2 regions of the Nocardia sp. NPDC004582 genome follow, and region 2 is predicted to be linked to the other one. Evidence: riboswitches for the same ligand, from Rfam matches in the RefSeq annotation. Region 2 holds a riboswitch; the other holds the start of a gene.
The links. A riboswitch is a leader RNA that binds a small molecule or an ion and turns the genes downstream of it on or off. The one in region 2 is predicted to bind cobalamin.
Positions count from the first base shown of each region.

Region 1: it holds a riboswitch for cobalamin, as region 2 does, so the genes downstream of both, ACWELJ_RS11130 (CbtB domain-containing protein) here and ACWELJ_RS28385 (FecCD family ABC transporter permease) in region 2, are expected to answer to the same signal.

Region 1 is NZ_JBSGCY010000028.1:3,257-7,661, reverse strand. Features, by position in the region: gene ACWELJ_RS11145 (IclR family transcriptional regulator) at 20-817, opposite strand; gene ACWELJ_RS11140 (histidine phosphatase family protein) at 840-1,412, opposite strand; gene ACWELJ_RS11135 (CbtA family protein) at 1,409-2,212, opposite strand; gene ACWELJ_RS11130 (CbtB domain-containing protein) at 2,235-2,450, opposite strand; cobalamin riboswitch at 2,491-2,616, opposite strand; gene ACWELJ_RS11125 (SGNH/GDSL hydrolase family protein) at 2,713-3,705, opposite strand; gene ACWELJ_RS11120 (ArnT family glycosyltransferase) at 3,772-4,405, opposite strand, start outside.
Region 2 is NZ_JBSGCY010000143.1:11,276-15,680, forward strand. Features, by position in the region: gene ACWELJ_RS28365 (DUF2567 domain-containing protein) at 1-53, opposite strand, end outside; gene bsaP (biotin synthase auxiliary protein BsaP) at 53-268, opposite strand; gene bioB (biotin synthase BioB) at 409-1,446, opposite strand; gene ACWELJ_RS28380 (TetR/AcrR family transcriptional regulator C-terminal domain-containing protein) at 1,557-2,141, shown strand; cobalamin riboswitch at 2,225-2,356, shown strand; gene ACWELJ_RS28385 (FecCD family ABC transporter permease) at 2,391-3,422, shown strand; gene ACWELJ_RS28390 (ABC transporter ATP-binding protein) at 3,584-4,393, shown strand.

The sequences.
Region 1 (4,405 bases), on a different contig from region 2:
TCACAAGGGTGCCGCGGAGTCAGGGCGCGACGGGCACATGACCGGCGATACGCGAGGTCAGGCGCTCGGCGCCCCACCGCAACGCCTGCCCCACCACCTCCGGCTCGGGATAGGACAGCGTCCGCCAGGTGGTACTCAGGGCCGCCACCGGACGGCTGTTGTGATCGAAGACCGCCGCGCCCACCGACCGCAGGCCCGCCGTCACCAGCTCCACCTCCTCGGCCCAGCCGCGGGCGCGCACCTCGTCCAGATCCCGGCGCAGCTCGGTCAGCGACCGCGGCCCGCGCCCGGTGCGGGTGAGGAAGTCGGAACGCTTGGCGTACAACGCCTTCACCTGCGCGTCCGGCAGCGAGGCGAGGATCGCGCGGCCGTTCGCGGTCAGATGCGACGGCAGCCGGACGCCGATATCGGTGATCAGCGAGACCTCCGCCGACGGACCCGAGCTGGGCCGTTCCTTGAGCAGGTAGACCGTCTCGTTGCCGTGCAGAATGCCCAGATGCACCGCCTGCCCGAGCTGCCGGGCCAGCTGGTGCAGGATCGGCTGCGCCAGCCGTTCCAGCGGCTCGTGCCGCAGGTAGGCGGACCCGATCTCGAAGGACGTCACGCCCAGCCCATAGGCCTGATCACCGGGTACGTACACCACGAATCCGCGGTCCACCAGCACCGACAGGATGTGATACACCGACGAGCGCGGCAGTCCCAGATCGCGGGCCAGCACCGCCGCCCGGACCGGTCCGGGGCCGTGCGCCAGCCGGACGAGGATGTCGAGCGCCCGGCCGACGGCCGGAGAGGTGGTCGAACCCGAGGATTGCGCCATTCCCCGGATTCTGCCAGCGAAGTCAGCCCGCGAGTTCGTGCGCGGTCGCGCGCAACGTCCACGCCGGGCCGCGGTGATGCAGGGTGGTGGCGCTCAACGGCGGGATGTCGATGCGCCAGAACGACTCCGGGGGAGCGTCGAGCGTGCGCAGGACGGCGGCCCGCACGATCGCGGGATGGGTCACCGCGACGATGCGCTCGCCGCGCCCGGTCAGACCGCGCATCCACGCGCCGACCCGATCGAGCAGGCCGGTGATCGATTCACCGCCGTGACCGCGGTAGCCGGGGTCGGTGAGCCAGCCCATGAGCTGCTCGGGCGCGAGATCGTCCATCGACTTCCCGGCCCAGTCGCCGTGGTCCAGATCGCGCAGCGCGGGCTCCGGGATGCCGGTGAATCCCAGTGCCCGGCAGGTCTGTTCGGCCCGGGCCTCCGGCGCGTGCAGCACCGTCGCGGGCGCGGGGCCGGGCAGCCCGCCCGCCTGCTCGGCCGACCGCGACCCGAGCGGGTGCAGCGGTTCATCGGCCGGAAAGCGGGCGGACCGCACGGCATCGGTGATCGCGTGCGTCACCAGGGTGAGCCGGGTGACCGCGCTCATGCCGCCTGCGCGGGCTCGGCCGCGCGGTCGCCCAGCAGACGCGGCGCCAGCCAGGCGAAGCCGACACCGATGACCACCCACACCAGGAGCTGGCCGGCGAAGGCGTAGAGCCGGAAGTGGTACAGGTCGTCGGCCGGGAACCCCGGGAACACGATCGTGCCCGACGCGTCCCGCAGCGGCTCCGGCGCTTCGGAGAACGACGGCAACAGCGCCAGCAGCGCGCCCATCACCACCACGAAGCCCGCCGCGGCGGCGACCGTCGCGGTCCAATTGTCCAGGCGCGCGGTCAGTCTGCGCCCCAGCCAGATCGCGGCGACCAGCAGCACCGCGCTGATCACGATCAGGCCCACGTACAGTGCCGTGCGCTCCTCGATGGTGTCCGGATTCCCGACGGACGGCGGGTTGGCCGGGTACTTCAGGAACGGCGCCGCGTACAGCGCCAGGAACATGCCGCCCGACACCAGCAGCGCCAGATTCCGCGGCGAGATCTTCCCGGCCTTGCGCAGCGCCAGAAAGTAGACGACCGCGAACAGCGCGCCCAGCGCCGCCCCGAACACGATCACGCCGAAGCCCAGTCCGACATTCTGCTGCTGCGCGCGGGTGAACAGCTCGGCCCCGTGGTCCATGTCCATGGACTGGCCGGCGGCCTTGTCCAGCGCCATCTGCGCGTGATCGCGCCCCTCTTCGTAATCGACGGCGCGATCGATGATCGGCTCGGACAGGATCCGGGCGAACACGAACGCCAGCGATCCGCCGAGGGCTCCCAGCAGGACCCCGCGGCCGATGATTCGCTTTTCCATTGTGGCTACTCGATTCCCGGTGCTAGTGGCAGGGGAATCCGAGGAAATGCCGGCCGTCGTGCACGAACTCGTGCACGTGCATGTCGCTGCCGAACACCGACACCGCACCCTGGTCGATGCCGATGAAGTAGATGGCCAGCAGGGCCAGCAGGGTGGTGCCGACCAGCCACAGGGCGGTGGTCGGGATGGAGAGCGCGCCGCTGCCGAGACCGGAGCGAGGAGCGAAAGAGGTAGCCACGAAGGACTCCTTTGAGTCAGGGGGATTCCGCGTCCCCGTTGCCGATCGAACCGACGATGTGAGGGTCTGACTCGCATCCGTCTCGCATCGAGACCGGCTGCTCACAGTGGCGCGACCGCTCCGGAATTACACCGGATTCCTCATGACATCGTCGATCAACCATACGAAGACGTATCACCCCTGGTCAATCGGCTGCGCCGCAGCGTCCACCTGATGAGATGGCGTCGCCCGCACCGGAAACCCGGTGCGGGCGACGCGAAGATCAGCGGGTGAGGTGGCTGTAGACCTCGGCGGCCACGGCCGTGTCACCGCGCGGCGTCGGGTGGAAGGGGAGTCCGACCAGGTTCACCTTCGGGTCCAGGGCGGCCAGGACCCACGGGTCCGGGGAGCACAGGCCGTGGCCGGCGGTGGGGACGCGGGCGTCGACGAAATCGATCGAGAGGAGTTGGGCCGCTTCGCGTTCGGCGTCGTCGAGACGGTTCCAGAAGGCGTTGACCGCGCCGCCGCGGGGCTGGAAGTAGCGGAAGGTGCCCAGGACGTCGAGGCACCAGGCGTTCGAGTTGGCCGGGGCCAGTTCGGGATAGCCGACGAGCTGGATCTTCGCGTTGGGCGCGTAGTACTTCACGTACTCGACGACCTTGCGGATGCGGTCGGCGTAGGCGGCGCCGGTGATGGTGTCGAGCTCGGGCCAGTGCTCCTTGTCGACGGCGTCGGGGTCGCAGCCCTGGCTCATGTTCAGCGCGCAGCGCAACTGGCTGGGGGCATCGGCGACATTGGTCGAGTCGCGCGGCCAGGAGTCGTTGGCGCCCAACTGGATCGCGACCACCTGGGTGCGCGGGCCGAACGCGCCGTTCTTGCTCGCCTTGATCGCCAGCTGCGACAGGGTGTAGCCGTCGCGGCCGGGGATCTCCTTGCCGGTCGAGGTGACCGGGCCGCTGTCGATCGAGGCGTTGGTGCAGGTGGCGTTCTCGAAATCGGCTGCGGGAACGCCCATCAGCGCGCTCAGCTGGACCGGCCACGAGGTGCCGCGGTGCAGGCACTCGTGCGAGGCGGTGTCGTTGTTGCCGTCGCATTTGACCAGGATCCCGTCGCACGGCGGGTTCGCGGCGAACGAATCACCGAGTACGACAAGGGTGCGACCGGCCGCCGGAGCCGGTTCGTCGGCGCCGGCGACGCCCACCGAACCCACCGCGGCGAGCACGGCGGCGACGGCGGCCAGCCGCAGCGACGCGCCCTTGGTCGTGAAACTCAACATGCAAATCCTCCCCAGCGGAAACGTTGCGCTAGACCGACAGTGTTGCTCATGCGACCGACAGTGTTCTCACGAGGCCGGAGGGACGATCATGTAGGTCAGCTTCGGCCAGGCCACCGATAGCGGGACCAGCGGCTCGCGCAGGATCCAGATGTTCACGTGATGGTTCTGCCCCGCGATGCCGAGCTCGTCGATCATCTGCAGCGCTTGGGTTTTCTGCCCGAAGTTCGCCAGGAAGGCCCGCTGCTCCGGACCGTCGTTGTAGCCGACCCACAGAATGGTCGTGGCCGAGTCCGGCGGTGGACCCCATACGGCGAAACCGCGATTGGGGCTGTAGGCCGGCGGAATCGACTGGAACTTGCCGTAGTGGTCGAGCGCGCCGGCCTCGTTGTAGGCCTCCGCGACCACCGCGGTGACGGCCCGCTCCTCGGGCGGCAGACCGCTCGCCACCTTGTGCACGGCGTCGGCCAGATCGGCCCAGTCGTCGTTGCCGTAGTGCTGCAGGAAGCCCAGCCGGCTGGCGTTGGGGACGTCGATCCAGCTCTTCGGGTAGGGGAGCGTGGCCAGGGCGGCCATCAAAACCGCGGTGAGGACGGTCAATCCGGTGAACACCCGCCGCAGCACGGCGACCGGCCGCGGACCGGCGGTGCCGAACCAGCCCGACAGGATCGCCGCGCCCGCACCGAAGATCGCGGGAATGGTC
Region 2 (4,405 bases):
ATCAGTACGTCGACGCGTAGTCCGCCCGGCTCGGCGGTGAATGTGGCTGCCACTAGCGGTGTTCCAGGCTCGTGGAGTCGAGAACCCCGTGGCGGGAGCATTTGGCCCACCAGCCGTCGGGGCTGACCTGCACGATCATGCGGCGACCGCATTGTTCACAGAAGCGCGGCGGCTCCAGGCCCAGGGCCGCCGCGGGGGGTACCGGATCGTCCAGCCCCGGCACGACTCGCTTGCCCGTGAAAGGGTTGTAGCGCTCCTCGATGTCCACGACCACCTCGATGGATCCTTCGCGTATCGAACTCGGCGGGTAGATCAGGTCCAGGGGAATGACAACCCCCGCACCCCTACCGTACGAGACGGGTTCGGGGCATAGGCCCCGAACCCCCTTTTTCTCTCAGTGGATTTCGCTCAGAGTGTTTCGTTGAGCGCCTTGATCGGCATCTTGAGTTCGCCGAGCAGATCGATGTCGGACTCGGCCGGGCGACCCAGGGTGGTCAGGTAGTTGCCGACGATGACGGCGTTGATGCCGCCCAGGATGCCCTGCTTGGCGCCCAGGTCGCCGAGGGTGATCTCGCGACCGCCGGCGAAACGCAGGATGGTGCGCGGCATGGCCAGGCGGAAGGCGGCGACGGCGCGCAGCGCGTCGGCGGCCGGGAGCACCTCGAGGTCGCCGAAGGGGGTGCCCGGGCGCGGGTTGAGGAAGTTCAGCGGCACCTCGTCGGGCTCCAGCGAGGCCAGGTCGGCCGCGAATTCCGCACGCTGCTCCAGGGATTCGCCCATGCCGAGGATGCCGCCGCAGCAGACCTCCATGCCGGCCTCGCGCACCATGCGCAGGGTCTCCCAGCGCTCGTCGTAGGTGTGGGTGGTGACCACGTTCGGGAAGTGCGAGCGCGCGGTCTCCAGGTTGTGGTTGTAGCGGTGCACGCCCATGGCGGCGAGCTGGTCCACCTGCTCCTGGTTGAGCATGCCCAGCGAGCAGGCGACCTGGATGTCGACCTCGTTGCGGATGGCCTCCACGCCGGCGGCGACCTGCGCCATGAGGCGCTCGTCCGGGCCGCGCACGGCGGCCACGATGCAGAATTCGGTGGCGCCGGTCTTGGCGGTCTGCTTGGCGGCCTCGACGAGGGAGGGGATGTCGAGCCAGGCGGCGCGCACGGGCGACTGGAAAAGGCCGGACTGCGAACAGAAGTGGCAGTCCTCGGGGCAGCCGCCGGTCTTGAGCGAGATGATGCCCTCGACCTCGACCTCGGGGCCGCACCACTTCATGCGAACGTCGTGCGCCAGGCCGAGCAGCTCCTCGAGCCGCTCGTCGCCGAGCCGCAGGACGGCGAGGGTCTGCTCCTGGGTCAGGCCGACGCCGCGCTCGAGCACCTGCTCGCGAGCGATGGCGAGAATGTCATCGCCTGCGTTGGTACCGGCTTCGGTGGTGACGGCTACCTGGGTCATGTCCGCGGGAATCCCTTCGTCCGGCCGCGTGGCCGAGCAACTTGAACGGTGTTCAGGGTAGGCTAGCAGCCCGGAACGTGAGCCGGAACACGAGAGGGTCGGATTCTTCAGTGCAACTCCATCGCACGGATGTGGTCGACGGGGCCATCGCCATCCTCGACCAGTACGGACTGGCGGATCTCACCATGCGCCGCCTGGCCACCTCGCTGCACGTCCAGCCCGGGGCGCTGTACTGGCACTTCCCCAACAAGCAGGCGTTGCTCGGCGCGGTCGCCGACCGCATCCTCGCGCCCATGGAGGAGCCGGTCCGGGCCGACGAATGGTCCAAGCAGATGACCGAACTCGCGCACCGGCTGCGCGAGAGCCTGCTCGCCTACCGCGACGGCGCCGAACTGGTCTCGGCCACCTACGCGTCGCGACTCACCACCAGCAAGGGCCGGGAACGGCTGGCCAGCGCCGCGATTCGCGCGGGCATGACGCGCGAGGAGGCCGAACTGGCCGCCTACACGCTGCTGTACTACGTGCTCGGGCAGACGGTGGACGAGCAGTCGCGCATCCAGATGGATTCCGCGGGCGCGCTCACCGAGGAGAACTCGCCGCTCTACGACATGCCCGACGCCACCGCGCGATTCGACTTCGGATTGCAGCTGTTCGTGAGCGGTGTGCGGCATCTGCTCGGTTCGCGAATCCGCTGATCCGCGCGAAGGACCGCGAATCGAGTTCCGGCGCGGGCTGATCGGGGTCGGACCGCGGGATGGACCGACCAGTCGGAACCGACGAAGGTTCCGGACGGTAGGGTTCCCCTCGTCGATAGGCGGGTGCGGGAATCCGGTGAGAATCCGGAGCGGTCGCGCCACTGTGAGCACCGGAACCCGGTGCGAGTCAGACCTCCCCCGCCGCGCAACACTCTGGAGAGGCCGCGTCATGCCCGAGGAGCTACCGCGATGAGCCGCGCGCGGACCTCGCTCGCCCTGCCCGTCATGGGGGCGCTGCTGGTCGTGGCCATGATCGTCGCGACGGGATTCGGCGCGGAGAACATCCCGGTGCGCGGCGTGCTCGCGGTCCTGCGCGACCGGCTGACCGGCACCGCGCACACCGATCTGGGGCTCGACACCATCGTGTGGCAATTGCGGGTGCCGCGCACCGTTCTCGCCGCCATCGTCGGCGCGGGCCTGGCGGTCGCCGGGGCGGCCATGCAGACCCTGGTCCGCAATCCCCTCGCCGACCCCTACCTGCTGGGCGTCTCCTCCGGCGCGGGCGTCGGCGCGGCGGCGGTCATCACCTCCGGGGTGTTCGCCGGAGCCGGACTCTGGGCGCTCTCGGCGGGCGCGCTCGCCGGGGCCTTCGCCGCCGCGGCCGCGGTCTTTCTCATCGCCCTGGCCCAGGGCGGCCTCACGCCGCTGCGGCTCGTGCTCACCGGCACGGTGCTGGGCTCGGCCTTCGCCGCCTTCAGCAGCTATCTGATCTTCCGCAGCAGCGACCCGTCCGCCGCCCAGTCGGTGCTGTTCTGGCTGCTGGGCAGCCTCTCCGGCGCGGACTGGACCCGAATCCTGTTGCCCGGCTGCGTGGTCGCGGCCTGCCTCACGGCGTTGCTGCTCGCCGCCAACTGGCTCGACGCGTTGAACCTCGGCCCGGATACGGCCGCCTCCATCGGAGTCCCGGTGCGCGAGTTGCGCATCGCGCTGTTCGTCCTGCTGGCGGTCCTGGTCGGCGTGCTCGTCGCCGTCTCCGGCGGCATCGGCTTCGTCGGCCTGGTGGTCCCCCACGCCGCCCGCCTGCTGGTCGGCCCCCGCCACCGCGCCCTGCTCCCCGCGAGCGCCCTGTGCGGAGCCACCTTCCTGGTCATCGCCGACGCCGCCACCCGAGTCCTGGTCCGCCCCACCGAAATCCCGGTCGGCGTCCTCACCGGTCTGATCGGCGCCCCCGCCTTCCTGCTCCTGATGGGGCGCCGCAGCTACCGATTCGGTGCGGCATGAGGCCCGGCCACCCGCACGACGCCGCTCCGGCGACCTCCGAGGCCATCGCCGCAGCGGACCACCGCGACGCGCTCACGACGAGCGAGCCGCGCAGCCGCGACCTCCCGGCCCCGAATGGCCCGGCGCCACGACCGCGCCGGCGTGGGTGGCGAAACAGCGCGATGCGGCGACACCACCCGGCCGCGGAAAGCCCCGGCGCGCTCCAGGTGGCAGCGCTGGCCTGCGGGGCGGGACGCCGCACGGTTGTCACGGACGTCGACTTCACGGTGTCACCGGGCGAAACGGTGGGAATCGTCGGACCGAACGGTGCGGGAAAGACCACGCTGTTGCGAACGCTGGCGGGTTTGATCACACCCGTCGCGGGCGAGGTCACGGTGGATGGCCGTCCGGTGCACCAGGTTTCGGCGCGGGAGCGGGCGCGGCTGGTGGGTCTGGTCGGGCAGGACGAAGCGCCGCCGGCCGATCTGCTGGTGGGTGAGCTGGTGGCGTTGGGGCGCACGCCGTATCTGCCGCCGTGGGGTGCGGGCGGGCCGGATGAGCGCGCCGCGGTGGAACACGCGTTGCGCCAGGTGGATCTGGCCGGGTTCGCGGGGCGGGCGGTGGGGCGGCTGTCGGGCGGGGAACGGCAGCGGGTGCTGCTCGCGCGAGCGCTGGCGCAGGACACGCCGGTGCTGCTGCTGGACGAGCCGACCAATCATCTCGACATCACCCATCAGCTCGAATTGCTGGCGCTGACGCGGGAATTGGCGCGGACCGTGGTGATGAGCCTGCACGATCTCACCCTCGCGGACCGGTTCTGCGATCGGGTGCTGGTGCTGGACGCGGGCCGGGCGCGCCCCCTGGAACCTCCCGGCGTGGCGCTGCGACCCGAAGTACTCGACGAGGTGTTCGGCGTGCTGGCGCGCCGGGTGCCCGATCCGGACTCGGGCGGCACACATCTCGTGATCACCGGACGAAAGGCGAACTCGTGAACAAGATCCCGG